Regions from separate parts of the Bradyrhizobium sp. MI1.4 genome, predicted to be linked through region 1. Evidence: riboswitches for the same ligand, from Rfam matches in the RefSeq annotation. Region 1 holds a riboswitch; each other region holds the start of a gene.
What was found. Region 1 has a riboswitch for cobalamin ahead of AC0L23_RS24390 (energy-coupling factor ABC transporter permease). Riboswitches for the same ligand answer to the same signal wherever they lie in the genome.
Positions count from the first base shown of each region.

Region 2: another riboswitch for cobalamin. It lies ahead of metE (5-methyltetrahydropteroyltriglutamate--homocysteine S-methyltransferase); the one in region 1 lies ahead of AC0L23_RS24390 (energy-coupling factor ABC transporter permease).
Region 3: another riboswitch for cobalamin. It lies ahead of metE (5-methyltetrahydropteroyltriglutamate--homocysteine S-methyltransferase); the one in region 1 lies ahead of AC0L23_RS24390 (energy-coupling factor ABC transporter permease).

Region 1 covers NZ_JBVVPP010000025.1:28,648-38,416, reverse strand. Annotated here, with positions in the region: gene AC0L23_RS24405 (histidine phosphatase family protein) at 1-158, shown strand, start outside; gene cobT (nicotinate-nucleotide--dimethylbenzimidazole phosphoribosyltransferase) at 159-1,211, opposite strand; gene cobF (precorrin-6A synthase (deacetylating)) at 1,227-1,976, opposite strand; gene AC0L23_RS24390 (energy-coupling factor ABC transporter permease) at 2,022-2,699, opposite strand; cobalamin riboswitch at 2,737-2,956, opposite strand; gene cobA (uroporphyrinogen-III C-methyltransferase) at 3,002-3,733, opposite strand; gene AC0L23_RS24380 (cobyrinate a,c-diamide synthase) at 3,730-5,040, opposite strand; gene cobM (precorrin-4 C(11)-methyltransferase) at 5,040-5,822, opposite strand; gene AC0L23_RS24370 (cobalamin biosynthesis protein) at 5,819-6,187, opposite strand; gene cbiE (precorrin-6y C5,15-methyltransferase (decarboxylating) subunit CbiE) at 6,184-7,365, opposite strand; gene AC0L23_RS24360 (cobalt-precorrin-6A reductase) at 7,364-8,110, shown strand; gene cobJ (precorrin-3B C(17)-methyltransferase) at 8,086-8,820, opposite strand; gene AC0L23_RS24350 (precorrin-2 C(20)-methyltransferase) at 8,817-9,548, opposite strand; gene AC0L23_RS24345 (precorrin-8X methylmutase) at 9,551-9,769, opposite strand, start outside.
Region 2 covers NZ_JBVVPP010000002.1:395,478-405,246, reverse strand. Annotated here, with positions in the region: gene AC0L23_RS04180 (helix-turn-helix domain-containing protein) at 3-401, opposite strand; gene AC0L23_RS04175 (hypothetical protein) at 603-1,049, opposite strand; gene AC0L23_RS04170 (cytochrome-c peroxidase) at 2,848-3,915, shown strand; gene metE (5-methyltetrahydropteroyltriglutamate--homocysteine S-methyltransferase) at 4,736-7,051, opposite strand; cobalamin riboswitch at 7,151-7,350, opposite strand; gene AC0L23_RS04160 (4Fe-4S binding protein) at 8,136-8,339, opposite strand; gene AC0L23_RS04155 (EAL domain-containing response regulator) at 8,916-9,769, opposite strand, start outside.
Region 3 covers NZ_JBVVPP010000002.1:22,755-32,523, forward strand. Annotated here, with positions in the region: gene AC0L23_RS02495 (cytochrome-c peroxidase) at 196-1,263, shown strand; gene metE (5-methyltetrahydropteroyltriglutamate--homocysteine S-methyltransferase) at 2,084-4,399, opposite strand; cobalamin riboswitch at 4,499-4,698, opposite strand; gene AC0L23_RS02505 (4Fe-4S binding protein) at 5,484-5,687, opposite strand; gene AC0L23_RS02510 (EAL domain-containing response regulator) at 6,264-7,478, opposite strand; gene AC0L23_RS02515 (GNAT family N-acetyltransferase) at 8,103-8,561, shown strand; gene AC0L23_RS02520 (SMP-30/gluconolactonase/LRE family protein) at 9,482-9,769, opposite strand, start outside.

The DNA.
Region 1 (9,769 bases):
TCGTGCATTCCGGCACGATCCGGGCGGCGCTGTGCATCGCGCTCGACCTGACGCCACAAGCGGCCCTGCGCTTCATGATCGATCCGCTGTCGCTGACCAGGATTGACCGGCTCGCGACCGGCTGGCGCGTCGTCTCCGTCAATCAGCGGACGATTTGATCAGGCCGGACGATCAGGCACATTGGCCTGCGCAAAGGTCGCCATGCCGTTGTGGAGCGCGCAGGCCGACCGCACCAGCGGCAGCGCGATGGCCGCGCCCGATCCTTCGCCGAGCCTGAGATCCAGGCTGATCAGCGGCTGCACGTTCAGCGCGCGCAGCACCAGCCGATGCCCCTGCTCCGCCGACTGGTGCGAGGCCAGCAGGAACAGCTGGCACGAAGGGTTGAGCCGCACCGCCGCCAGCGCCGCGACCGACACGATGAAGCCGTCGATCAACACGGGGATGCGGTGCTGTGCAGCCGCGATAACGGCACCGCAGATGGCGGCGATCTCGAGACCGCCGACGGCGCACAGGATCTTTTCGGGCGCAGCGCCCGCAACGTCATGGCGTGCGATTGCAGCGTCGATCACCCGCGCCTTGTGCACACGGCCGGCCGCGTCGATGCCGGTACCGCTGCCCGCGATCTCCGCGGCGCTCACGCCGAGCAAGCCGGCCGCGATCGCCGCCGATGTCGTGGTGTTGCCGATGCCCATCTCGCCGAAGATCAGAAGATCGGGCTGCCCGGCCTGTGCGCGCGTCACCGCACGTCGGCCGGCTTCGAACGCAAATGCCAGCTCCGTGGGGGTGAGCGCAGCTTCGACGCTGAAATCGCGCGTACCGCTGCGCGGCTTGTCGGTCACGATTCCAGCCATCTCCTCCTGCGCCAGCGTGCCGGCGTCGACGACCTCCAGGCTGGAGCCCAGCTCACGCGCCAGCACCGAGATTGCGGCACCGCCGGAGGCGAAGTTCGCCAGCATCGCGATCGTCACTTCCTGCGGATAGGCCGAGACGCCCTGCGCGACGATGCCGTGATCGCCGGCGAAGATGATGATCGGCACCCGCGCCGCGCGCGGCTGCTCGGTTGCTTGCAGGCCCGCAAGCTCGATCGCGAGCTGCTCGAGCAGGCCGAGCGCGCCGGTCGGTTTCGTCAGTTGCGCCTGCCGCGCCACCGCCGCCTCGCGGTGGACTGCGGAGATGTCGGGGCATTGTTGGGTGACCCATTCGGGGAGCATGCTGCCTCGCTTGCCTCACAGCCTGCGCTTGAGGATGTAACTGTCCATGATCCAGCCGTGCCGTTCGCGCGCCTCTTGCCGCACGGCGACGATGCGCGGGCCGATCTCGGCCAGCGCGCCGGACATGACGATCTGATCGGGCATGCCGAGATAGGCCCCCCACCAGATGTGCAGGCCCGCCGGATCAAGCGACTCGAATGCCGTGCCGCCGTCGAGCATCACCACCACGGTATCGACACCTTGCGGCCAGCCGCCATCGCGCAAGCGGCGTCCGGTCGAAACTAGAAAGGGCTCGCCGATGTCGTTGAGCGGCAACGCATGCGCCGCACACAGCGCCTGGATCGAGGTGATGCCGGGCACGACCTCGATCTTTGGCGAGGGATTGAGCCGCCGCGCAATGCGCAGCGAGGAATCATAAAGCGAGGGATCGCCCCAGATCAGCAGCGCGACCTTGCCCTCTCCTTCGAGATGATCCCCGATCGTCTGCGACCAGACGGCGGCCACGGCATCATGCCAATCGTCCACGCCCTTGCGATAGTCCGCTTCAGCGGCGTCCCGCACGGGCAGATCGAACTCGGCAATGCGGGTCGTGTCGCTGGTGAGCACATCGGCGCAGATCGTCCGCCTGAGATCGGCGAGGTCGGACTTGGCCGTCCCCTTGCGGGGGATCAGGACGAGATCGGCCGCGTTGATGGCAGTAATCGCGGCACGCGTGAGCTGCTCGGGATCGCCGCAACCGATGCCTATCAGAGAGAGCGTGAGCATGGTGGCTGCGAAGGGCGGCCATCATGGCCGCCCGTTCGCTTGTCTCTAGGCCGCGTTGTGCAAACGCGGCGTGACGAGGCCGGGCGCGGTGACGCCGCGCAGCGACTTTGCCAGCGCCAGCACGCCGAGATCGGCGAGCGGCTCAATCACGATGACCAGCGCATAGGACGCCGCGAAGGTCGCGATGTTGGCGAGGTTGGTCGCGCCGAAGCCGGAGCCATAAATCGCCCAGAACGCCACCCAGGCGATGACGCCCGCCTGATAGGTCGTCGAAAGCGCCAGCGCCTGGCGGTACTTCAGATCGACATAGGCCGTGTTGCTCGAAATGATCCGCGTGGCGATCGCCTGGATTCCGAACAGCGGCACCAATAGCGTGGTGACGTTCATGCCATATTGGGGCAAGTCGGGCGGCTCGAAGAAGATGCCCTGGAACAGCAGGCCAAACGCGAGGCCGAAGGCCGCAGGCGCCGCGCCAAACAGCAGGAACAAGGTCGAGCCGAGGATGAAGTGCACTTCGGAGACGCCGACCGGGAAGTGCGGCAGGATCTCGAAGAAGATAAACACAAGTCCCGTGGTGGCGAGCGTCCGCGCCGCGAACGACGTGATGCCCTGCTCGCGCACGGTCTCAACCGCGAGCTTCAAGGCAACGCCGCCGACGGCAATGCCGGTTGCATAACTCAGCACGAGCTTGGCGTCCGAGACTAGTCCGGGTTCGATATGCATGGCTCAGATCCTTCTTGCCGTCACACCCGACGGCCTTGGCCTCAAAACATGCACGGCCGGTCTCCTGGCTCGCGGTTCACTGGGAGTCTCCGGCCTTCCCGGGCCTCGCGGCCCAGTGGCTGATCGAAGTCCCTCACCGCTTACAGTCGCGGGGGCGGCTGGGGTTTTGGGCGCCGCAACTGGGTCCGCCCATCCCCATTCCCGATTATGCTCCGGCGCTTTGCGCCGCGTCGAGCACCATGCGTCTCCTGTGTGCCTCTTTCGCCGGCCGGGCGTCAAGGGGCAACGGGCGGACGAGGCAGTCATGACGGATAATTCCCCGCCAGCGCGCCGAACAGGATGACGGCCGCCGTGGAGGCCGCTCCGCCCCGCGCAAGCTGCTCGGCAAGTTCCGAAATGGTGGTGCGGACCAGCCGCTCATCGGGACGGCCGAGCGATTCGGCAAACAACGCCGGCGTGGTTGGGGCGAGCCCGTGCTCGATCAATTTGACGACCAACGCCGGAAACGTCCGCCGGCCCATATAGACCACGGTTGTCGCCTCCGGATCGGCCAGCGCCGCCCAATTGAGATCTGGCGGCAGCTCGCCGGTGACGTCCGCCCCGGTCACGAACTGCACGCGGCGCGAGGTGTGACGCCGGGTCAGCGGAATGCCGGCTTGCGCGGCGGCGACACAGGCCGAGGTGACGCCGGGAATGATCTCGTAGCCGATGCCCGCTTCGCGCAGCGTCTCGAGCTCCTCCTCAAGCCGGCCAAAGATGCCGGCATCGCCCGACTTCAATCGCACCACGCGCGCGCCTGTCACGGCATAGTCGACCAGCAGGCGGTTGACATGGTGCTGCTTGGTCGAGGCCCGCCCTGCCCGCTTTCCCACCGCGACGAGATTGGCGCCGGGCCGGGCCAGATCGAGGATCGCGCCTGAAGCAAGATCGTCATAGAGCACAACGTCGGCCTCGCGCAGCCGCGCTGCACCCTTGAGCGTGAGCAGCTCGGGATCGCCGGGCCCGGCGGAGACAAAGGAGACAAAACCGCTCACCGGTCCTCCGCGATCAGATGGAAGAACGTGCCGGTGGCTTGTCCCCGCCGCGAGCCGGTCTCGGCAATGACCGCACCTGTCGCGTCGTGCACGACCGCCAGCGCCGTGTCGGGCTGCGCGACTATGGTCGAATAGTGGAATTCATGGCCACGCAGGCGTGCACCCGCCTGATGACCCGGCATCGGCGCGGCGAGCTCGGCCAGACGATAGCCCAGATGCATGCGGCGCTTGGCAAAGCTCGTCTCCAGGCCGAGCAGGCCCGTCATCTCGTGGCTGATGCCATCGGCGTCGGTCAAAGCGGTGCCCAGCACCATATAGCCCCCGCATTCGCCGTGCACCGGGCGCGTCTCGGCGAAGGCGCGCAATCCGCTGCGGAAGCGCGCATTGGCAGCGATCCTGCCGGCCTGCAGCTCGGGATAGCCGCCAGGCAGCCAGCACACATCGGCGACCGGATCAGGGGCTTCATCGGCGAGCGGCGAGAATGTCGAGATCTCCGCACCCGCCGCGCGCCACGCTTCCAGCATGTGCGGATAGACGAAGGAGAACGCGGCATCACGGGCAAGCGCAATGCGCTGGCCGGGCGGCGTCACGTTGACGCCGCTTGCGGCAGGTTGCGGCGACCAGGTGGCCGCCGAACGCAGCACCGCGTCGAGATCGACATGCTCGGCAACGAAGCGCGCGGCCTCGTCGATCAGCTTGCCGATTTCCGCCTGCTCCTCGGCCTGCACCAGTCCGAGATGCCGCTTCGGCAGGCTGATCTCGGCATGGCGCGGCAGCGCGCCGAATACGGCGATGCCGGCATCCAGCAGCGCGCGCCGCACGAGGGCTTCGTGGCGCGGGCTGGCAACGCGATTGAGCACGACGCCTGCAAGGCGCACACCGGGGCGGTAGTCGCGAAGGCCCGCCGCGATCGCGGCCGCCGTTTGTGCCTGTCCTGAGGGATCGATCACCAGCAGCACCGGCCAGTCCAGCATCTCCGCGATGTCGGCGGTCGCCCCGGTGCCGCAGACGCCACGCGCGGCGACGCCGTCGAACAGACCCATCGAGCCTTCGGCCAGCACGACATCGGCGTCAATGCCGCGACTGACGAGATGCGAGATTGTCCCGCGATCCATCGCCCAACTGTCGACATTAACCGAGGCGCGTCCCGTCGCGGCGGCATGAAACGCGGGATCGATGTAATCGGGGCCGCTCTTGAAGCACTGCACCCGCAATCCGCTGTTGCGCCAGGCGCGAGCAAGCGCCAGCGTCAGTGTGGTCTTGCCGACGCCGGAGGCCGGCGCGGAGATAACGAGCCCTGCCGCCATCACGACACCTCCGGAAAGCGCGGCTCGGCGCCGACCGGCCGATAGCGGCGGTCATAGTCGGCAGCATAGAGACGGCTCTCGGAAAAATCCGCCGAGCCCAGCGTCTTGCCGACCAGGATCAACGCGGTGCGCTCCATCTCGCCCCCGACCGCAGCGTCGAGTGTTGCGAGCGTGGCGCGGATGATGCGCTGCTCGGGCCAGCTCGCACGCCAGACGATCGCGACCGGGCAATCCGCGCCATAATGCGGCGTCAGCTCAGCGACGACCTTGTCGAGCAGATGAATCGACAGATGGATGGCGAGCACCGCGCCGGTGGCGGCGAAGGCGGCAAGCTTCTCGCCTTCGGGCATCGCGCTGGCGCGGCCCGGCGTGCGCGTCAGCACCACGGTCTGGGCAAGGCCGGGCAGCGTCAGCTCGGCCTCCAGCGCAGCCGCGGCGGCCGAGAAAGAGGGAACGCCGGGCGTGACCGTGTAGGGAATGTCGAGCGTGCGCAGGCGGCGGAGCTGTTCGCCCATCGCCGACCAGATCGAGAGATCACCGGAATGCAGCCGCGCAACGTCCTTGCCATCGGCATGGGCGGCGGCGATCTCCGCGACGATCTCATCGAGCGACAGCGGCGCGGTGTTGACGATCCGCGCCCCGGGCGGGCAATGCGCCAAGACGCCCTCGGGCACAAGTGAGCCAGCATAGAGGCAGACCGGACAGGCGGCGATGAGATCGCGGCCGCGCAACGTCAGCAAGTCAGGAGCGCCTGGCCCTGCCCCGATGAAATGCACCGTCATGCGCCGTCTCCTTCCGCGATCGCCGCGGTCGCGGTGCGATCCTGCGAGACCACCCGCGTCGCAATCAATCGCGCGCGAGGTCCGGCCGCTGCGAGCGCCGCCGCCTCGGCAACCGATCCCGTCCCGAACTTTTCCACGACGAGCTTTGACTGCGTCGGCGTGTCGATGCCAACAAGCACTTCGGCGGCAACCGCCTTGATCGGCAAGCCGCATTCGCGCGCGAGCTGCTTCAACACCTCCTCGTCGGCCTTATCGCTGACCGTCGCCACTGCTGCGAGGCCTTCGGGACCACCGGCCGCCAGAAGCGCCTCACGCAGCGAGGCCAGCGTGACGTCCCGCTTGAATCCGAGCCCGGCGACCTTCATCGGACCGCGCTCCATTGCACCACGGGCCGCACGGCCTCCCAGGACCGGTAGCGGCCGAGCGAAGCGGCATGCGCAATCTCGACCCGCATCAATTCGCCGCCGTGGCGCTGGTGCAGCTCACCGAGCAACGCTTCCGTCTCCAACGTTACTGAATGCGCGACCAGCCGCGTACCGGGCGAGAGCCGCGGCCAGATGGCGTCGAACATCGCGATGTCGAGACCGCCGCCGATGAACACGGCGTCAGGCCCGTCCAGCGTAGCAAGGGTTTCAGGCGCTTTTCCCGCGATGACTGTGATCCGATGTGCCAACCCGAACGCCGTCGCATTGCTGCGAATGTTCGCTGCGCGATCCTCGCGCGCCTCGACGGCGATCGCGGTGCCCCCGCACAGCGTCCACTCGACCGAGATCGAGCCCGAGCCCGCACCGATGTCCCATAGCCGTTCACCGGGACGCGGCGCCAGCGCCGAAAGCGCGAGCGCACGGACCGGACGCTTGGTGATCTGGCCGTCATGGACGAAGAGTTCGTCCGATAGTCCCGAGCTGTGGGGGATGCCCTGCGCGCCCGCCGCCTCAACGGCTACCGCGACCAGATTTCCGGCAAGATCGCCTGCGAAGCTGTCGGCGCGATGCGCGTTGATCCTTTCGCGCGGCCCGCCAAGCGCAGCGAGTGTCCAGAATGCCGAGGCACCCCATCCGCGCGCCGTCAGCCATTTCGCGAGATCGCCTGCCGCCTTTGCGTCGCGCACGAGACAAATGATGCGTGCCCCTCGCGCCAGGTGTGGCACGAGACGCTCGAATGGCGCGGCGTGGAGACCGAGACAGGCAACGGATTCCAGACGCCAGCCAAGCCGCGCAGCAACGAGCGAGAATGTCGAGGGAGCCGCATACGCGATCCATTCGTCGCCATGGAGCTTCTCGGCGAGGCTCGCGCCGGCCCCGTGCCAGAACGGATCGCCGGAGGCGAGCACCGCCGTCGGGCGACCACGGCAGCTCAACACGATTTCTGCATCGAACGGCACCGGCCATGGACGGCCGCGCCCGGTTATGCCGGCGAGTGCAAGATGCCGTTCACCGCCAAAGACAGTTTCGGCATCATCGAGCGCCTTTCGGCTTGCCTGGGACAGCCCGGCAAGGCCATCTTCGCCGATACCGATGATGGTCAGCCAGGGATCAGCCATGACGCGCGCCCTCATTCTGGGCGGAACGGCCGACGCGAGCCTGCTCGCGGCGGAGATCGCGCGCGCCGGCGTCGATGCCGTGTATTCCTATGGCGGCCGCACCCGTGCGCCCGCCGGTCAGCCGTTGCCGACGCGGATCGGCGGTTTTGGCGGCGCAAGCGGACTTGTCGATTACATTGGTCGGGAACACATCACGCATGTAATCGACGCGACGCATCCCTTTGCCGCCGAGATGAGCCGCAATGCGGTCGCGGCATGTGCGGAAACCGGCACGCCGCTGATCGCTCTCGAGCGAGCGCCCTGGACCAAAGCGCCCGGCGACAACTGGATCGAAATACCTGATGTCGACGCCGCGGTCGCCGCACTGCCTGAAATGCCGGCAAATGTGTTCCTCGCCATCGGCCGCCAGCACATCGCGCCGTTCGCGACCAAGCCGCAGCACGCCTACACGCTGAGATTCGTCGATCCGCCCGATGCGCCGCTGCCCTTCGCCGCGGACGTCATCGTGTCGCGTGGGCCGTTTACGCTTGAGGGCGAACTGGAGATGCTGCGCGCGCGAGGCATCACCCGGATCGTCGCCCGCAATTCCGGCGGCGACGGCGCGCGCGCCAAGATCGACGCCGCCCGCAGGCTCGGCCTGCCCGTGATCATGATCTCGCGGCCGCAACTGCCGGAACGCTTGCGGGTCGAGAGCGTGGCCGAGATCATGCAGTGGCTCGGTCATCGGGCCTGCCTCGGCGCATAGACCCAGCGGCCGACGCGGCGTGTCTGCGAGTTGCCGACGATCACCAGCGTGCGCATGTCGGCCATCTCGGGCCGGGCTTCGTTCAGCCTGACGGTCTCGATCTTTTCGTCGGCGGCGCTGATCGCGCGCGCGAAAATCACAAGACGGTCGCCACAGCCGGCCTCGTTCAGCACCGCGAGCGCACGGCCAAATCCTTCCGGCCGGCTCGCCGAGCGCGGATTGTACATCGCGATGGCAAAATCGGCTTCCGCGGCGAGCCGCAGGCGCTTCTCGATCACCGCCCACGGCTTGAGATTATCGGAGAGATTGATCGCGCAGAAATCATGGCCGAGCGGTGCGCCGGCGCGCGCGGCAGCCGCCAGCATCGCAGTGACGCCGGGCAGCACGCGGATCGGCAGCTCCTGCCATTGCGGCGCCTGTTCGAGCGCCTCGAACACGGCGGACGCCATCGCGAAGACGCCGGGGTCGCCGGAGGACACGATGACGACTTGGCCGCCTTCGGCCGCGAGCCGCAGCGCCTCGCTCGCGCGCTGCAGCTCTTCGCGATTGTCGGAAGGATGCAAAGTGAGCCCTGCCCGCGCTGGCACGCGCGCGACATAGGGCGCGTAGCCCAGAATGTCGGTCGCGGCGGCAAGCGCGGCGGAGACCTCGGGCGTCACCAGCGCAGCGCTGCCCGGGCCGAGGCCAGCGATGGTCAGCGTGCCCGTCATTCGGCGGCGTCCGGATGCCGGCCCTTGCCGTGCACGAGCACGATCGCAAAATAGGGGCAGTCGGCGGCGTCGATCTCCGCAAGCCGCACCACGCGCTCGCCCGGCATGGTGCCGCGCTCGACCAGCCACGCATCGTCCAGCCGTCCGGCGGCAGCGAGCGCGCGGCGCACTTTCGCGAGATTGCGCCCAGTCTTCATGATCACGAGCGCATCGGAATCGCGCATGCGGCGTTCGAGCTCGTCCTCGGCGAGCGTGCCCATGAGCACCGTCGTCACGTCGTCGCCGAGCGCAATCGGCTGTCCCACGCCATTCCAGCAGCCGACCATGCCGGGAATGCCGGCGATCACCTCGATCTCGACGCGGCCCTGCAGGCGCATGTGCAGATGCATGAAGGAGCCGTAGAAGTAAGGATCGCCCTCGCAGAGCACGACGACGTCGACCGCGCGCGCCAGCCGCGCCAGTCGCTCCGCCCATTCGTCGTAGAAGCCGGCAAGCAACTGGACATATTCAGGCGTGTCGAAGGCGATCTCGGTCGTAACAGGATATTCCATCGGATATTCGGTGACGTCGGCAGCCAGCATGCCCTCGACGATGCGGCGCGCCTGGCCGGGCCGGCCCTTTTTGCGGAAATAGGCGACATGCCTCGCGCCGCGCACCGTGCGATCGGCGCGCACGCTCATCATATCAGGGTCACCGGGGCCGAGACCGCAGCAGATGATGCGTCCCATCGCTATTCGCTCCGGCTCGCCAGCGCGTTCACGGCGGCGACCGTGATCGCGGAACCGCCAAGGCGGCCCTCGACCGTCAGCGCCGGCACCGGGGAAACGGCCATCAGCGCAGCCTTGGATTCGGCCGCGCCGACGAAGCCGACCGGACAGCCGATGATTGCCGCGGGCCGTGGGCAGTCCCGGTCCTCCAGCATGTTGAGGAGATGGAACAGCGCGGTCGG
Region 2 (9,769 bases), on a different contig from region 1:
TCTTAGGCCCGAATAAACGTGATCCGGCCCCCTTCGCCACGCTTCCGATGTGGCTTTATCTTTATTTCGACGTCCTGATCGAACGCCGCCAGCATGCGCAGCAGCTTCTCCACGGAAACCAACTTGAACTGCCCTTGAAGCAGCTTGGAGATGTTGGGCTGCTTCACGCCGACGAGCTTCGCGGCTTCGGTCTGAGTGATCTCCCGCTCCGCCATCAACCGCTTCAGTGTACAATGAGGGCTGCCTTGAGTTGGTACTCGTCCGCGTTCGGGAGGCGGTTGGCGGGCAACTTCTTCCTCGTGCTCATGATCGGGCTGCGTTTGTTCCGTGTTGATAGCTTCCGCGTCGCGCAGGCGCTGCCATGCGAGGCCAGATCGTCCCATATGCGGATCGGCGGCCAAAAGAGCTGCTGATCGGACCGCGTGAAGGTCAATTTGAACGCTCTACGCGCTCGAGTGCCTTCGGAGTCTTGGCTTAACCTGTTGCGGGTGTGCTCGTCTTGGGGGACGGCATATATCGGCCGGGGACCACATATGTGTGTGCTTAAGAGTATGGACAGTATTCGTGTGCACGCGCCTGCGGAATTCAGCGTAAGACACGCGTCACTTCCATAGAAGAGATTCTGGCCAGTCTGTGAACTCCAACTCGAAGCTACGTAGGCCGGTGGGTTTTGTCGTGAATTTAAGAGTCTTCCCTGAAAGGTCGGCCAATGAACCAGATGCGAATGTGAAAACTGTCGTGCCGGAAGTTGCGACCCCAATGCCTTGCTCGCCTTCCATGCTAGAGAAGTCGGTCGCCTCGGAGAGTTGCCCAAGTGCAACTCCCTCCAGCGCGTGGTGAAATTCCATGGAGGCCAAGTATGTCCCTTTGTCAGCAGCCCACTCGCTGACCGACACTGCTGTGATCCCCGCGTCGGTCAAGAGACCACCTTCGATCCGGCAGCCATATTGAACGGTGAGAATAATCCGCTCATTCCGAACTCCGGCCGGCTCTCGATCGGCGGCAGTGATCGTGCACGCGTACCGCCTTGTTTCCGCAACCGCCCCCATGCCTAGCCCGATCCACTCGAGAGCGGAACATAGTACAAAAGCGAGAGCGGGTCTTATCATTCGACTGCACCTGATCTGAAAAATCGTTCCCTGCTCTGTACAATCTGACGCTACGGGCGATTCAAGCTCCTTCGATCGCTCTGCCGGATCAACGTTACTCAGGTGACTGCGGTGTCGCAGAAGCGAGGCGAGCGGTATCCCCCGGCAGTGCCCTTGGATGGGGCCGGAACGATTTCAATGTCGGTGCGCAGCGGGCAGCACGTCGGTGAACCAAGGCTATGGGCCGAGCTTTTCAGGTCGGCGGCGGCCATGAGAGGCGCGACGGCCCGCGGCGCCGGGGCGCTACATTCCTGACCCAGGCGCAGGCGCTCTGTGAGCGGACGCTATTTAACGCGGAATGCTCCCGCGGCACAGGTCCCAAAATTTTGCTTCACAATCTCAATGTAAAAGGAAACGTGGCCGAGACGAGCCGTTCAAAGGCAGACTGCCGCTCAAGCAGACGCTCTTCGAGCATCTTACGCTGGAGATCATCTAGCTCGCTTTGAAGCCTTCTGCGACAACGCCAAATGTCATTCCGTACGGATCTGATCTCATTCAAGCGATCGTCAATCGAAGCCATCACGGATACCGTATCCAACTTGAACCAGCCATGGACAAGTGCTCAATCACGTCCTTCCTCGCTAAGCCGCCGATAGATCTCAGGACTTGGGCCATCTGCGGACATGATGTCACGACCTCCTCCCAGCGTGTCCTCTTGTATCGGCGTCTTTCAACGCAAGAGCACGAAGTAGCGGTTGCTCCTGCAGAAGTTCAGCTTATTCTGCCCTCACCGCGCAGGATTTCAAAAGCTAGCAGCAGCCCGTGAGTGGGCCGACTAGGTAATCCAACCAACACCCGCCGGATCACGGGGTCACACTCTGGGCAGCCGCGCCTTTCAGACTTGAGCACGGCAATTGCCATGCCAGCGAACCTCAGGTGGAATTGAAACAAGCCATGTTCGGTTCGGAGGCTCGTCCTTTACGAACGAGCCGGGCTTCGCGGCGGCGGCGCGCCAGAGCGGCCCGGATATGAGTCGGAGAGGCTTCAGTCGGCAGGGCTCGGCGAAATCGTGAACGATGCGCACCGCCGGGCGCCTCGGCTCAGTGTCTCGGCCAGCTGCGTAGGTCTTGTTACCGCCGTTCCCGCGTGCGGCCGGCAAGCTGGCAAGCGAACTTCACCACAAGCATCTGCGATCACCTCTAGCCGGGCCTGGCGCCTTGTAGCATCTGTGACACTGAATGTAGTGATCAAACCAAGACATCCGCCTTTGTTTGTTCCTCCGGACCCGTTCTACAACTAAATCAGCAACTTGCATCTCGGACGCAACTGGCATCGCAGTTGCTAATTGTCCAACCACACCGTGAGCGCTGAGCGCGGCCAGCGGTGCAAGACGGATACATCAACTTTGCGGGAGCGTATTGGCCACCCAATCGCTCGATGGAGCACCGATGCGGCCACCGGACAGCTTACTGCTTGCGGCACACTTGTTGTTGTCAGATCGACCTTCACGCCGAACGTTGAGGCGCTAGTCTGATCGACCAACAGAAAGGCCGCGATCTAAGCTCAAAGCGAACTCGCGAATCACATAAGCCCCTCAAGCCCGTGCGTGAACGCCGGCGGCGAGCTCCTCAGAGTCGTACATTTTTGATGCAGCCTCGCTTCAGAGGATCCGCTGCATGCTGCGCCGGACCCTCGAGGAGCGCGTGGCATCGCTTTCGACTGTTTCCTTTTCTAACAATCAGAACTAATGAGGCGGTGTATGAACATGTCGATCCCGGAGCTTCGGGTTGTCGCTGAAGCATCTATTTTAGCTATTGGGCTGCTGATGTCGTCAGGAGCTAACGCCGACGATGATCTGATGAGAAACGCCAAGCAGATCTTCCATCCAATCCCCTCGGTCATTCCTGCGGTAAAAAACAATCCGGTGACGCATGGAAAGGTGGAGCTTGGCAAGATGCTGTTCTTCGATCCGCGGCTATCGGCGAGCGGGGTCATTAGCTGCAATACGTGCCACAATCTCGGCACCGGCGGAGTCGATGCCGGTCCGACCTCCGTTGGTCACGGCTGGAAGGTCGGCCTGCGCCGGGCCCCAACTGTCTACAACGCAGTGTTCAATGCGGCGCAATTTTGGGACGGACGCGCCGCGGACCTCAAGGCGCAGGCCACCGGCCCGGTGCAGGCGAGTGCCGAAATGAATGCGACTCCAGATCATGTGCTCGGTATCTTGAACTCAATGCCCGGCTATGTCTTCTTGTTCAAGAACGCTTTTCCGAACGAAGCGAGGCCGGTCACCTTTGAAAATTTTGCGAAGGCGATCGAGGCTTTTGAAGCGACTCTCATTACACCTGCGGCTCCATTCGATCAGTATCTGGAGGGCAATACACATGCCCTCGATGATCAGCAGAAGTCAGGGTTGGCACTGTTTATGGCGAAGGGATGTTCCTCTTGCCACAATGGTATCAATCTCGGTGGACAGGCCTACTTCCCGTTCGGCGTGATGAAAAAGCCGGACGCAAGCGTGCTTCCGGACGCCGATAAGGGCCGGTTTGCGGTCACCAGGGCGGTCGGCGACGAATATGTCTTCCGCGCGGCGCCATTGCGAAACGTCGCGTTGCGAGCCCCTTACTTTCATTCGGGACAGGTTTGGAGCCTGAAGCAAGCTGTTGCCCTGATGAGTGAAATCCAGCTCGGCACCAAGCTTAGCGATAGAGAGGAAAACGACATTATCTCATTTCTGAATTCGCTGACCGGTCGGCTGCCTAAGATCGAATATCCGATACTGCCGACGCGCACCAACACGACACCAAAGCCTTCAATAGACAGATAGCCTTAGCAGCACCGGCCTCATGCCCTGCCGAACAGCAACAGATGCGCTCCAAGAACCCGGGGTCCCGCAATGACGCCAAAATGAATGATCCCCTGCTGTCACTGATAAGCAGGCACATAAAAAGCCGCCCGGCCGCAATGCGAGGCCGGGCGAAAGTCACGCGGGAGCGACGCTGCTTTCCGCATCGTTCCAGCTTTCGTCGGTAGGGAGGACTACCGGCGATCGACTTACGACGAGGGCACTCGCCGTCAAACAACAAGAAGCGGATATCGCTCTGCACAAGTTAGCGAGCCGCTTGCCTTCCGCTCCTGTCGTAAACTTCAGGACTTGCTCACCACTTGCCAGCTGTCCGGTTGGCACGGGCAGCGCCTTGACGGAGCTGGGATCCATCGCGCAGGCGGTTTGACTGCCGAGCCCTGAAACTCAACCGTCAGTTTGCCGTCACGCGCCAGTATTTTGGCACCGCCGAATACCAGCAAATCTTCCCGAAGACCGCGCGAAGGCGCAAATTAGGTATGAAATTCCGCAAGGGCGGTAAAATAGATTGTTGTGATGGGACGCATCCATGGGATGGATAAATGAAGCGATAGGATCGTGGTTCGCGTCGAGCGCAAGTGACTGGGAATATGTCACCTAATCGGTATGGCCGGCATGCGGTCGTCCGCCGGATTCGAGCTTGTCGCCGCTGTATGCGATCGCCTCCGCCGGGGCAAACCGGCATTCGTAGGCGCTGGAAACTTTGGAAGCTCGCAAGGTTATCGCGAGCTCCCAAAGCGCGTTCATCTTATTCACAGATAGGTTGGCGACACGCTCCGTACGATCATGCCTCGGCCCGCAACTCGCGTGCGGCGGCCACCATATTGACGAGCGCGGGACGCACCTCCTCCCATCTTCGAGTTTTCAGTCCGCAGTCGGGATTGATCCAGAGCTGCCGATCGGAAACCCGCTGCCGCGCCAACACAATCAGCTGCTTGATCTCGGCTGCTGCGGGAATGCGCGGTGAATGAATGTCATAGACGCCCGGCCCGATTTCATTAGGATATTTGTAGCTCTTGAAAGCGTCGAGCAATTCCATTTTGGAGCGCGACGCCTCGATTGAAATGACGTCGGCATCCATTGCTGCGATCGCATCGATGATTTCGTTGAACTCGGAATAGCACATGTGCGTATGGATCTGAGTTCCGTCAGCGACAGCGGAGGAGCAAACACGGAAACTGTCCACTGCCCAATCTAGATAGTCCTTCCACTGCGATTTGCGCAGTGGCAATCCCTCCCGCAACGCAGCCTCGTCGATCTGGATCATGGTCGCTCCAGCCGCCTCAAGGTCGATGACCTCGTCTCGGATCGCGAGAGCGATCTGTCGGCATGTCTCGCTCCGCGGGATGTCGTCACGGACAAACGACCAGTTCAGGATCGTCACCGGTCCGGTCAGCATAGCCTTGACGGGTTTTTTGGTCAGAGACTGCGCATGTCGCCACCATTTAACGGTCATGGGCTTCGGGCGGGAGACATCTCCAAACAGGATAGGAGGACGAACGCACCGCGAGCCATAAGACTGAACCCAGCCGTGCTTGGTGAATGCGAAACCCAACAGCTGCTCGCCAAAGTATTGAACCATGTCATTGCGCTCGAACTCACCGTGTACGAGCACGTCCAGGCCGATATCTTCCTGCCAATGCACGGTATGGGCTGTCTCCGCTTTCAGAAGCTGCTCGTACTGCGTGTCATTCAGCGCTCCCCGCGCATGAGCTGCACGCGCATTGCGGACGTCCGCCGTTTGCGGAAAGGATCCGATGGTTGTGGTTGGAAACATCGGCAATGCGAAGGCGACGCGCTGGACGTCGGCGCGCTGGGTGAACGCACTGCGACGGCGACGCATGCTATCGTCGATCGCGGCCATTCGTCCGGCGACGTTCGCACTGTGGATCTTCGGCGATGTTTCGCGGGTGACGGATGCATCCTCTGAGAGCGTGAGTTCATCGGTCACGTCGGCAGCATGGCCAGCCAGCGCTTTGCCCAATATCGAAAGTTCCTTGATCTTCTGCACTGAGAACGCCAACCACGTCTTCAGATTGGGATCGAGATCGATCTCTAGTTCAATGTCGGTCGGAACATGAAGCAGCGAGCAGGAGGGGGCAATCTGAACACGGTCCCTGCCCAGTTTTTTGACCATAGGAGCAAGTTGGTCGAGTAGCGCCGGCAGATTAGAGCGCCACACGTTGCGACCATCAACGACACCGAGCGAGACCACGAGATCTCTACCTGCTCTGGCGACAATCGCGTCCAACTGGTCAGGTGCACGAACCAGGTCGACATGAACCCCGGCAACGGGCAAGGCCAAGACTGTTTCAAGATTGTCGCCGACACCCCCGAAGTATGTGGCCACCATGATTTTAAGGGCCGGCACGGCCTTAGCGAAATGAGCATAGGCCCGGCGGACAGCGGCCCGAGATGCTTCGTCGACGTCCATCACTAGGCATGGCTCGTCGAGCTGAACCCATTCAGCGCCGCGCGAGGCTAGTTCGCGGAGAACATCGACATAGACGGGGAGGAGTCGATCAAGCAGCGACAGCGGATTGAATGCGGGATTTACGCTTTTGCCGAGCTTCAGGAAAGTGACTGGGCCCACTAGGACGGGCCGCGTCTGATAACCGAGGCTTCTTGCCTCCTCATATTCCTCGATCGGCTTCCGAGAGGCATACTTAAAGATCTGATCCTGGTGAAATTCCGGCACCATGTAGTGGTAGTTCGTATCGAACCACTTCGTCATCTCCTGTGCGGCTACGCCGGGCCCATGCTGAGCGTGACCACCGTCTTGAGCGCCACGCGCCATGGTGAAGTAGGTTTTAAGCGACACAGGACCTTCGTTCCAGCCGTAAACGTCGGGAATGGCGCCAACCATTAGGCTGGTATCGAGCACATGGTCGTAGAGCGAGAAGTCATTCGAAGGAATGACGGTCGCACCGCGGGATTTCTGCCGTGCCCAATTAGCGGCACGAAGTCCACTCCCCGCCTCGAGGAGCTCGGCTTCGCTGGATTTTCCCGCCCAGTAGCTCTCGAGTGCGAATTTGAGTTCGCGTCGTGGGCCGATGCGTGACGTCCCCAGTGTGGCAACGGGAAGCGAAAGGATTGACATAGCTTAGACCCCATGTTGGGGCAAAGGCCATGGCGGACGCAGACAGCGAACATCGCGTGAGCGACAACTGCTTGGCGCACACCGGGACGCCCCGCCCGTGGACGATATCTTGTCGAGGCAGGTCTCCTGGCTCACGGGTCGTCGCTGCTGTCCGGCCTTCCCGAAGCCGCATGGCTTCAGTGACTTCGTTGGACAGCGGCTCGCCGCTTACAGTTGCGGGGGCAGCGCCGGCATTGCACCGGCTTCCCTCTTAGCTCCGGATCAAACGAAATCCGGAGACCGCGACGGCTTGAAATTATGCGCACGAGGATCGATGCGTCAACCTACCGATTCTCGCTGCGACATTGCCCAAGCGATTACGAGCGCACTAGGCGGGTACGACGGTCTTGCTCGCGGCCTGGTGAACACGCCCTGATCCGTGGAGGCTCCGCTTGTGAAATGCATTCGCTCCCTGCTCGCGTAACGGTTGAGCTCCACCACCGGAACGAACCCGGGCCGCTTTCGGTATCTGTGTGATCGCGAGGAGGCGACCTTCCGTCAGCAGCTTTTCGAACCTGCGCGTCAGGAAGGTGCGATCATCCTCGGCCGGCATCCGTTTGGTCACAGCCCACGAGGCTCCCTAAAAATTTCGAAAGCCGGATTGCTCCAGGACCGCACGGATGATCAGGTCGGCTCCTTGGTGTTCGGCGGGCCCGCGACCAGGCACGAGGTCGACCGCTCCGTGAGGTTGGCCAAGATGATCTTCTCGGTGCACTAGGTGTTCACGTGCTGAGCGACTTTTGCGTCGGCTTCGATGCGTCGGTGGCCGCTCGACGCCGGTCTGCCTCGCCTCGACTCGCGGCGAGCGACGATAGGCCTTAACGCGGCCACTGAGCATCGAGGGCCTTGTCCTTGTTCGTGACAAATTCGACGGTGTCCTCCGACAGAGCCCTTTGAGGGGTTCCTCGGAGTCGCTCAGCGCCTTAAGCTCATAACGATGTTAATCGACCTCGATGCGCCCCATGCGGTCGTGGTCTCCTCAAGGTCCCACATCTACAACTTCGTTCGCGAAATCGAGCGATGAGGCCTTTTGGTCGCGGGCTGCCTATCCTGTCTTGGACGGGACACAGGTGTCAGGGACCGGACAGACCACCGCGCATTGCGGCGTGTCGCAATGGCCCTCGCACTCCGTACATTTTTTGGCATCGATAACGTAAATGTCGCGCTTCAGACTGATCGCCGCGTTGGGACACTCGAACTCACATGCGCCACAAACGGTGCATTGCGAAGCGACGATCTTGTAAGCCATGCCTTCCGACTCCTTAGGCGAGCGATGCCATGGGCGATCCCTTTCAAATGCCGTGCCAAACGCAGACGCGCTCAATGTTGGGCAATTTGCCCAATTCGGCTGTCCCGGGTCTGAGACCGTGTTGCATCTGCGACAGCAACAGGTCGCTTCAATTTCAGGCTACGAGCCCTCGGGCCCTCTTGCGAGAGTCAGTCGCGACTTGACGCTGGAAGCGTCCGTCGGTTTGTTTGGCACGTCAGCGCGGGGGCAAGCGAGGCTGACGCTTCCTCAACCGGCGACGGCAAAAACCGCCAACGGACGCAGGTCTACGTTGGATCTCGGCAAACCTCCGGTCACACACCCCGACTGGAGGTTTGTGCAAGCCTCGCTCATGGCTGCAACGCTAGCTGCGCGGAGGACTCGCTGGAGGCTTGCCAAAACGGGCTTGTGGTATAACAAGCTTCGGAGGGAAATGAAGTGGCGGCGGGACGAGCGACACTGGCCTTGCAGACCGAATTGCACTCAGCCTCATGCCTGGTGCCGAGTAGGCATGGCGGTGCTCGTGAGCGTCGCTTGGCCGCACTCAGCCACTCGCAACTATTTTAGACCAGCTGGAGCAGGGTTGAAAGATGACTGTGCAAATTGCTTCAGTGGCATGGCTTTTCCGAACAGATGGCCCTGCGCAAGGTCGAAGCCGAGTTCGGCCACGGCAATTAGGTCAGCCTGGCTCTCCACACCTTCGGCGACGGTGCGCACATTGTACTCTTTGGCTAGATCGACGATATGGCGGCACACCGTTCGCTTGAGGGGCCCATTCGCGCAGCCGCCGACGAACTGACGATCCACTTTCAATTTCATGAACGGGAATTTTGTCCTCCCCATCAGCTGCGGCCAATTGGCACCGACATTGTCGATTGCAAGGCCAATGTTGTGAAAGCGAACCTCACGCGCAACCTCGACCAGGAGATCTAGGTTCTGGATCGCTTCCACGCTCTCGATTTCAATCGTCAAACCGCCGAAAGCGGCGTGCGACGGCATGCGCCGACAGAGATCGCGTACTGCCTGCGGGTCAATCAGGAATGCTGCCGGGAGATTGATGGAGAGATCGATCGAAGTTTGCTGCTCCAGAAGATACTGCCAATCCTTGATCGCGCGGTCGATCACGAACTGCGACAAGTTCCTAAAATGCGGATCGTGAGGTTCCGGGATGAAATAGGCCGGTGGAACAACGCCCCAGGTCGGGTGCCGCATTCGCACATGCGCCTCGGCGCCGCGGCGGCTAAGGGTACACGCGTCAAACTTCGGCTCATACCAGAGCTCAAGCCAGCCAGCGTGTAAGGCTTCTCCGACATGGACCGCGGGACGGGGCGCCGGCTCTCTTGGCAAGAGCATGCCGATCCGATCGCGCAACGTCTCGGCTGCAAACGGCGCCCTGAGCGGCGGCAGCATAG
Region 3 (9,769 bases), on a different contig from region 1:
CAAAGCGAACTCGCGAATCACATAAGCCCCTCAAGCCCGTGCGTGAACGCCGGCGGCGAGCTCCTCAGAGTCGTACATTTTTGATGCAGCCTCGCTTCAGAGGATCCGCTGCATGCTGCGCCGGACCCTCGAGGAGCGCGTGGCATCGCTTTCGACTGTTTCCTTTTCTAACAATCAGAACTAATGAGGCGGTGTATGAACATGTCGATCCCGGAGCTTCGGGTTGTCGCTGAAGCATCTATTTTAGCTATTGGGCTGCTGATGTCGTCAGGAGCTAACGCCGACGATGATCTGATGAGAAACGCCAAGCAGATCTTCCATCCAATCCCCTCGGTCATTCCTGCGGTAAAAAACAATCCGGTGACGCATGGAAAGGTGGAGCTTGGCAAGATGCTGTTCTTCGATCCGCGGCTATCGGCGAGCGGGGTCATTAGCTGCAATACGTGCCACAATCTCGGCACCGGCGGAGTCGATGCCGGTCCGACCTCCGTTGGTCACGGCTGGAAGGTCGGCCTGCGCCGGGCCCCAACTGTCTACAACGCAGTGTTCAATGCGGCGCAATTTTGGGACGGACGCGCCGCGGACCTCAAGGCGCAGGCCACCGGCCCGGTGCAGGCGAGTGCCGAAATGAATGCGACTCCAGATCATGTGCTCGGTATCTTGAACTCAATGCCCGGCTATGTCTTCTTGTTCAAGAACGCTTTTCCGAACGAAGCGAGGCCGGTCACCTTTGAAAATTTTGCGAAGGCGATCGAGGCTTTTGAAGCGACTCTCATTACACCTGCGGCTCCATTCGATCAGTATCTGGAGGGCAATACACATGCCCTCGATGATCAGCAGAAGTCAGGGTTGGCACTGTTTATGGCGAAGGGATGTTCCTCTTGCCACAATGGTATCAATCTCGGTGGACAGGCCTACTTCCCGTTCGGCGTGATGAAAAAGCCGGACGCAAGCGTGCTTCCGGACGCCGATAAGGGCCGGTTTGCGGTCACCAGGGCGGTCGGCGACGAATATGTCTTCCGCGCGGCGCCATTGCGAAACGTCGCGTTGCGAGCCCCTTACTTTCATTCGGGACAGGTTTGGAGCCTGAAGCAAGCTGTTGCCCTGATGAGTGAAATCCAGCTCGGCACCAAGCTTAGCGATAGAGAGGAAAACGACATTATCTCATTTCTGAATTCGCTGACCGGTCGGCTGCCTAAGATCGAATATCCGATACTGCCGACGCGCACCAACACGACACCAAAGCCTTCAATAGACAGATAGCCTTAGCAGCACCGGCCTCATGCCCTGCCGAACAGCAACAGATGCGCTCCAAGAACCCGGGGTCCCGCAATGACGCCAAAATGAATGATCCCCTGCTGTCACTGATAAGCAGGCACATAAAAAGCCGCCCGGCCGCAATGCGAGGCCGGGCGAAAGTCACGCGGGAGCGACGCTGCTTTCCGCATCGTTCCAGCTTTCGTCGGTAGGGAGGACTACCGGCGATCGACTTACGACGAGGGCACTCGCCGTCAAACAACAAGAAGCGGATATCGCTCTGCACAAGTTAGCGAGCCGCTTGCCTTCCGCTCCTGTCGTAAACTTCAGGACTTGCTCACCACTTGCCAGCTGTCCGGTTGGCACGGGCAGCGCCTTGACGGAGCTGGGATCCATCGCGCAGGCGGTTTGACTGCCGAGCCCTGAAACTCAACCGTCAGTTTGCCGTCACGCGCCAGTATTTTGGCACCGCCGAATACCAGCAAATCTTCCCGAAGACCGCGCGAAGGCGCAAATTAGGTATGAAATTCCGCAAGGGCGGTAAAATAGATTGTTGTGATGGGACGCATCCATGGGATGGATAAATGAAGCGATAGGATCGTGGTTCGCGTCGAGCGCAAGTGACTGGGAATATGTCACCTAATCGGTATGGCCGGCATGCGGTCGTCCGCCGGATTCGAGCTTGTCGCCGCTGTATGCGATCGCCTCCGCCGGGGCAAACCGGCATTCGTAGGCGCTGGAAACTTTGGAAGCTCGCAAGGTTATCGCGAGCTCCCAAAGCGCGTTCATCTTATTCACAGATAGGTTGGCGACACGCTCCGTACGATCATGCCTCGGCCCGCAACTCGCGTGCGGCGGCCACCATATTGACGAGCGCGGGACGCACCTCCTCCCATCTTCGAGTTTTCAGTCCGCAGTCGGGATTGATCCAGAGCTGCCGATCGGAAACCCGCTGCCGCGCCAACACAATCAGCTGCTTGATCTCGGCTGCTGCGGGAATGCGCGGTGAATGAATGTCATAGACGCCCGGCCCGATTTCATTAGGATATTTGTAGCTCTTGAAAGCGTCGAGCAATTCCATTTTGGAGCGCGACGCCTCGATTGAAATGACGTCGGCATCCATTGCTGCGATCGCATCGATGATTTCGTTGAACTCGGAATAGCACATGTGCGTATGGATCTGAGTTCCGTCAGCGACAGCGGAGGAGCAAACACGGAAACTGTCCACTGCCCAATCTAGATAGTCCTTCCACTGCGATTTGCGCAGTGGCAATCCCTCCCGCAACGCAGCCTCGTCGATCTGGATCATGGTCGCTCCAGCCGCCTCAAGGTCGATGACCTCGTCTCGGATCGCGAGAGCGATCTGTCGGCATGTCTCGCTCCGCGGGATGTCGTCACGGACAAACGACCAGTTCAGGATCGTCACCGGTCCGGTCAGCATAGCCTTGACGGGTTTTTTGGTCAGAGACTGCGCATGTCGCCACCATTTAACGGTCATGGGCTTCGGGCGGGAGACATCTCCAAACAGGATAGGAGGACGAACGCACCGCGAGCCATAAGACTGAACCCAGCCGTGCTTGGTGAATGCGAAACCCAACAGCTGCTCGCCAAAGTATTGAACCATGTCATTGCGCTCGAACTCACCGTGTACGAGCACGTCCAGGCCGATATCTTCCTGCCAATGCACGGTATGGGCTGTCTCCGCTTTCAGAAGCTGCTCGTACTGCGTGTCATTCAGCGCTCCCCGCGCATGAGCTGCACGCGCATTGCGGACGTCCGCCGTTTGCGGAAAGGATCCGATGGTTGTGGTTGGAAACATCGGCAATGCGAAGGCGACGCGCTGGACGTCGGCGCGCTGGGTGAACGCACTGCGACGGCGACGCATGCTATCGTCGATCGCGGCCATTCGTCCGGCGACGTTCGCACTGTGGATCTTCGGCGATGTTTCGCGGGTGACGGATGCATCCTCTGAGAGCGTGAGTTCATCGGTCACGTCGGCAGCATGGCCAGCCAGCGCTTTGCCCAATATCGAAAGTTCCTTGATCTTCTGCACTGAGAACGCCAACCACGTCTTCAGATTGGGATCGAGATCGATCTCTAGTTCAATGTCGGTCGGAACATGAAGCAGCGAGCAGGAGGGGGCAATCTGAACACGGTCCCTGCCCAGTTTTTTGACCATAGGAGCAAGTTGGTCGAGTAGCGCCGGCAGATTAGAGCGCCACACGTTGCGACCATCAACGACACCGAGCGAGACCACGAGATCTCTACCTGCTCTGGCGACAATCGCGTCCAACTGGTCAGGTGCACGAACCAGGTCGACATGAACCCCGGCAACGGGCAAGGCCAAGACTGTTTCAAGATTGTCGCCGACACCCCCGAAGTATGTGGCCACCATGATTTTAAGGGCCGGCACGGCCTTAGCGAAATGAGCATAGGCCCGGCGGACAGCGGCCCGAGATGCTTCGTCGACGTCCATCACTAGGCATGGCTCGTCGAGCTGAACCCATTCAGCGCCGCGCGAGGCTAGTTCGCGGAGAACATCGACATAGACGGGGAGGAGTCGATCAAGCAGCGACAGCGGATTGAATGCGGGATTTACGCTTTTGCCGAGCTTCAGGAAAGTGACTGGGCCCACTAGGACGGGCCGCGTCTGATAACCGAGGCTTCTTGCCTCCTCATATTCCTCGATCGGCTTCCGAGAGGCATACTTAAAGATCTGATCCTGGTGAAATTCCGGCACCATGTAGTGGTAGTTCGTATCGAACCACTTCGTCATCTCCTGTGCGGCTACGCCGGGCCCATGCTGAGCGTGACCACCGTCTTGAGCGCCACGCGCCATGGTGAAGTAGGTTTTAAGCGACACAGGACCTTCGTTCCAGCCGTAAACGTCGGGAATGGCGCCAACCATTAGGCTGGTATCGAGCACATGGTCGTAGAGCGAGAAGTCATTCGAAGGAATGACGGTCGCACCGCGGGATTTCTGCCGTGCCCAATTAGCGGCACGAAGTCCACTCCCCGCCTCGAGGAGCTCGGCTTCGCTGGATTTTCCCGCCCAGTAGCTCTCGAGTGCGAATTTGAGTTCGCGTCGTGGGCCGATGCGTGACGTCCCCAGTGTGGCAACGGGAAGCGAAAGGATTGACATAGCTTAGACCCCATGTTGGGGCAAAGGCCATGGCGGACGCAGACAGCGAACATCGCGTGAGCGACAACTGCTTGGCGCACACCGGGACGCCCCGCCCGTGGACGATATCTTGTCGAGGCAGGTCTCCTGGCTCACGGGTCGTCGCTGCTGTCCGGCCTTCCCGAAGCCGCATGGCTTCAGTGACTTCGTTGGACAGCGGCTCGCCGCTTACAGTTGCGGGGGCAGCGCCGGCATTGCACCGGCTTCCCTCTTAGCTCCGGATCAAACGAAATCCGGAGACCGCGACGGCTTGAAATTATGCGCACGAGGATCGATGCGTCAACCTACCGATTCTCGCTGCGACATTGCCCAAGCGATTACGAGCGCACTAGGCGGGTACGACGGTCTTGCTCGCGGCCTGGTGAACACGCCCTGATCCGTGGAGGCTCCGCTTGTGAAATGCATTCGCTCCCTGCTCGCGTAACGGTTGAGCTCCACCACCGGAACGAACCCGGGCCGCTTTCGGTATCTGTGTGATCGCGAGGAGGCGACCTTCCGTCAGCAGCTTTTCGAACCTGCGCGTCAGGAAGGTGCGATCATCCTCGGCCGGCATCCGTTTGGTCACAGCCCACGAGGCTCCCTAAAAATTTCGAAAGCCGGATTGCTCCAGGACCGCACGGATGATCAGGTCGGCTCCTTGGTGTTCGGCGGGCCCGCGACCAGGCACGAGGTCGACCGCTCCGTGAGGTTGGCCAAGATGATCTTCTCGGTGCACTAGGTGTTCACGTGCTGAGCGACTTTTGCGTCGGCTTCGATGCGTCGGTGGCCGCTCGACGCCGGTCTGCCTCGCCTCGACTCGCGGCGAGCGACGATAGGCCTTAACGCGGCCACTGAGCATCGAGGGCCTTGTCCTTGTTCGTGACAAATTCGACGGTGTCCTCCGACAGAGCCCTTTGAGGGGTTCCTCGGAGTCGCTCAGCGCCTTAAGCTCATAACGATGTTAATCGACCTCGATGCGCCCCATGCGGTCGTGGTCTCCTCAAGGTCCCACATCTACAACTTCGTTCGCGAAATCGAGCGATGAGGCCTTTTGGTCGCGGGCTGCCTATCCTGTCTTGGACGGGACACAGGTGTCAGGGACCGGACAGACCACCGCGCATTGCGGCGTGTCGCAATGGCCCTCGCACTCCGTACATTTTTTGGCATCGATAACGTAAATGTCGCGCTTCAGACTGATCGCCGCGTTGGGACACTCGAACTCACATGCGCCACAAACGGTGCATTGCGAAGCGACGATCTTGTAAGCCATGCCTTCCGACTCCTTAGGCGAGCGATGCCATGGGCGATCCCTTTCAAATGCCGTGCCAAACGCAGACGCGCTCAATGTTGGGCAATTTGCCCAATTCGGCTGTCCCGGGTCTGAGACCGTGTTGCATCTGCGACAGCAACAGGTCGCTTCAATTTCAGGCTACGAGCCCTCGGGCCCTCTTGCGAGAGTCAGTCGCGACTTGACGCTGGAAGCGTCCGTCGGTTTGTTTGGCACGTCAGCGCGGGGGCAAGCGAGGCTGACGCTTCCTCAACCGGCGACGGCAAAAACCGCCAACGGACGCAGGTCTACGTTGGATCTCGGCAAACCTCCGGTCACACACCCCGACTGGAGGTTTGTGCAAGCCTCGCTCATGGCTGCAACGCTAGCTGCGCGGAGGACTCGCTGGAGGCTTGCCAAAACGGGCTTGTGGTATAACAAGCTTCGGAGGGAAATGAAGTGGCGGCGGGACGAGCGACACTGGCCTTGCAGACCGAATTGCACTCAGCCTCATGCCTGGTGCCGAGTAGGCATGGCGGTGCTCGTGAGCGTCGCTTGGCCGCACTCAGCCACTCGCAACTATTTTAGACCAGCTGGAGCAGGGTTGAAAGATGACTGTGCAAATTGCTTCAGTGGCATGGCTTTTCCGAACAGATGGCCCTGCGCAAGGTCGAAGCCGAGTTCGGCCACGGCAATTAGGTCAGCCTGGCTCTCCACACCTTCGGCGACGGTGCGCACATTGTACTCTTTGGCTAGATCGACGATATGGCGGCACACCGTTCGCTTGAGGGGCCCATTCGCGCAGCCGCCGACGAACTGACGATCCACTTTCAATTTCATGAACGGGAATTTTGTCCTCCCCATCAGCTGCGGCCAATTGGCACCGACATTGTCGATTGCAAGGCCAATGTTGTGAAAGCGAACCTCACGCGCAACCTCGACCAGGAGATCTAGGTTCTGGATCGCTTCCACGCTCTCGATTTCAATCGTCAAACCGCCGAAAGCGGCGTGCGACGGCATGCGCCGACAGAGATCGCGTACTGCCTGCGGGTCAATCAGGAATGCTGCCGGGAGATTGATGGAGAGATCGATCGAAGTTTGCTGCTCCAGAAGATACTGCCAATCCTTGATCGCGCGGTCGATCACGAACTGCGACAAGTTCCTAAAATGCGGATCGTGAGGTTCCGGGATGAAATAGGCCGGTGGAACAACGCCCCAGGTCGGGTGCCGCATTCGCACATGCGCCTCGGCGCCGCGGCGGCTAAGGGTACACGCGTCAAACTTCGGCTCATACCAGAGCTCAAGCCAGCCAGCGTGTAAGGCTTCTCCGACATGGACCGCGGGACGGGGCGCCGGCTCTCTTGGCAAGAGCATGCCGATCCGATCGCGCAACGTCTCGGCTGCAAACGGCGCCCTGAGCGGCGGCAGCATAGCAAGTCCATATTCACTGCCGACCTGCTGCACTGCCGCCATGATGATCGACTCGCGCGCTCCGAACGCCAGCACTCGGCCTGCAAATTCTTCGCGCACCAGTATCTCGAGCAATCGTCCAGGCTCGATGCGGTCCGAGCCAATGCCGAGCAGGATCAGATCAGGGAACTCCGTGCGGAGTACATGCGGCAACTCATCAGCAGTCCTGCATTCGCTGATAACAAATCCCATATCCTCCAGCACATCCCGTAGAAAGGCGCGCAGATGCCGCTTGCCGACGGCCAGGCATGCCCGCGGCCGCACCTTACGTTGCCCGAAGATTACAGGTTTCCGTCTGACCAGTTCGGCCTGCCCATGTTCCATCGCAACCACTCCCGTTCCGTGACGGTGCCTTAAACGAGGAGCGAAGGTCCAAACAAGCTGTGCTTCCCGATATCTTTCGATTGTTCGAGATAAGCTTAAGATAGTGCATTAGTGTGCAAAATCTTTCGCGATCTTGCTCAGACGATTTTATCGGGCGCACGCGTATGATACCTGTCGCGCTTCGCGCAACTTTGTACGATGTCGTACGCGAGGTGGGAATCTCTCCTTCGGACGGACCGAGCTGACGCTCTATGGCGCTGCGATCATCGTGGCGCACGATTTATTGAATAGAGTAGTTCGTGAGCGACGATCGGCAATCACTCTTACGAACGTTTGATCGACATGACCGGCGTGTGCCGTTTGGTGATTGTTTTCCAATCGAAGGCAGCCCATCATGAGTTCGCAGCTGCTCAAGCCGCAGTCGATTCTGAGAACGGCAATGGCTTGCAATTACCTCAGCTCTGTTGCCTATAGCGAGTGTGGACGTGCTGCTTCCTACCGAGCCAGATAGTTGCTCTCAATTGCGTTTTCTGTATCCTCCTGAGCATGAATTTCCTCTAGAGGGCTCGGTCAGGTGTTCGTGTTGGCGCTGAAGGGCGAGGCACGTCCAGCGCGGGCACGGCTTTGCGCAAGAGCGTGCCAGGAGATGAGAACGCGGTCGCAAAAGCGGTCGAAGAGCTACTTTCCGAATTAGGTGGCCTCGGACCGGAGTTCAGCCTTCGAGGCGCGAAGCAGGCGCCGTTGCGCCTGATTCAGGATCCCGGGCAGGGCTTCATTTTTGTCGTCGAGGAACAAGGCACCGGGCAGATTGTAGGGGTAGCTAGCATCTCGGCCGTACAGGCCGTGAGAGCAGCCGGAGCGTACGGCGTGCTTCAGGAGCTATGGATTTCTCGTGACTTCCGCAGCTCTGACTGCGGTCGGCATCTGCTCGAGGCGGTAGATTCGGAGGCGAAGCGACGCGGCTGGCAGATGATTGAGGTTGCGTTGCCTCCGGATGGCTATCCGGCCCTAGAACGGGTACGCCACTTCTACGAGGAGAGGGGATATCGGGTTGGAGGATTGCGCGCGCGCAAGAGGCTCTGACAGTGGTACGACCTCTGCGCCACACACTTAAAGCGCTCCTGGGCTAGCGTGCTATCGGTAAAGTCCTTCACGCAGTCAATCCTGGGCTTGTTGCTTCTCAAAACGAACGCTTCACGCGTGCGTCGCGGCCCAGCATGATCGAGAACCTTTGACGCTGATGCGGTGCTGACTCCCACCGCGAGCGGTTACCTCTTCGGCCTTCTTGGCGAGAACGTTCAAAAATATCAGCGATCAATCATTCTGCATTGTGGGAAGCGATACCGCGACCCGCCCGACCAAAAGGCGACAGGTCGGCTGCGGCCCGTCGCGGGCGAAGCCCGACCCAGCCTTACGAATCGTTCGTTTGCGCTTCCCATGCAGTGCGATTTACTGGCTCTGGCTTGAGATCACCCACACAAACGCCATCCATTCGTCACCAATTACATTCTCTCGGCAACTGGCCAGCCAGTCGTCTACCAGTCTCATTTCCTGCATCTTGGTGCGGCGGACCGGCGCGTGAAAGGATTCCGCACCACCTTGCCACTCCTGCTGGCGAATTTCGAGGAAGGTGCGCGAGATCAGCCATCACACTGATCCGGTAGAGGATTCCGTAATGAGCAATGTGCCGAGTGCCGCGTCCAATACGACATTCGTGCAGCTCCCCCATGCGCAGGACTGGATGCAAGCGGACCGCTTCGCCGTTTGGCGCCAATACGAAAACGTGGGCCGAGGGAATCATGCGCGACAAAGAGCCGCCCTTTTTTGATCGACCGTCAGTCCGTCAGGACCGCTCGTCGCGAAGAACCAGCTGAATCGTCCGACTTTCCCCACGCCATCACGCATCAGCGGTACATGCCAGATGCTATTGTCGCGCGTCATTGCAACGAACAATACGGTCTCGTCCGAACTGAGCAGGCCATTCGGGCCCGGGCCATTAGAAATCAAGCAATGATCCGGCCGTCAGGGCAAAGTCGAAATACCCGGCCGGTCCGATCGTGCAATCCAGTCTGGCCCTGATCGGTGAAATAGATGTCGCCTTTGGTCGCGATATGCAGGTCGTTGCAGCCTCTGAAGGACTCGGAATTGCGGTGGCCCAGCAACGGTCGGATGGTCCCTCTCTGTGGATCGAGCTCCAGGAGACCGTTGATATAGTCGGACACGAGCACCCGGCCGTCCGGAGCAACCTTCAGACGTTCGGCCAGCCGTCGTATTCGATGATCAAAGACCAG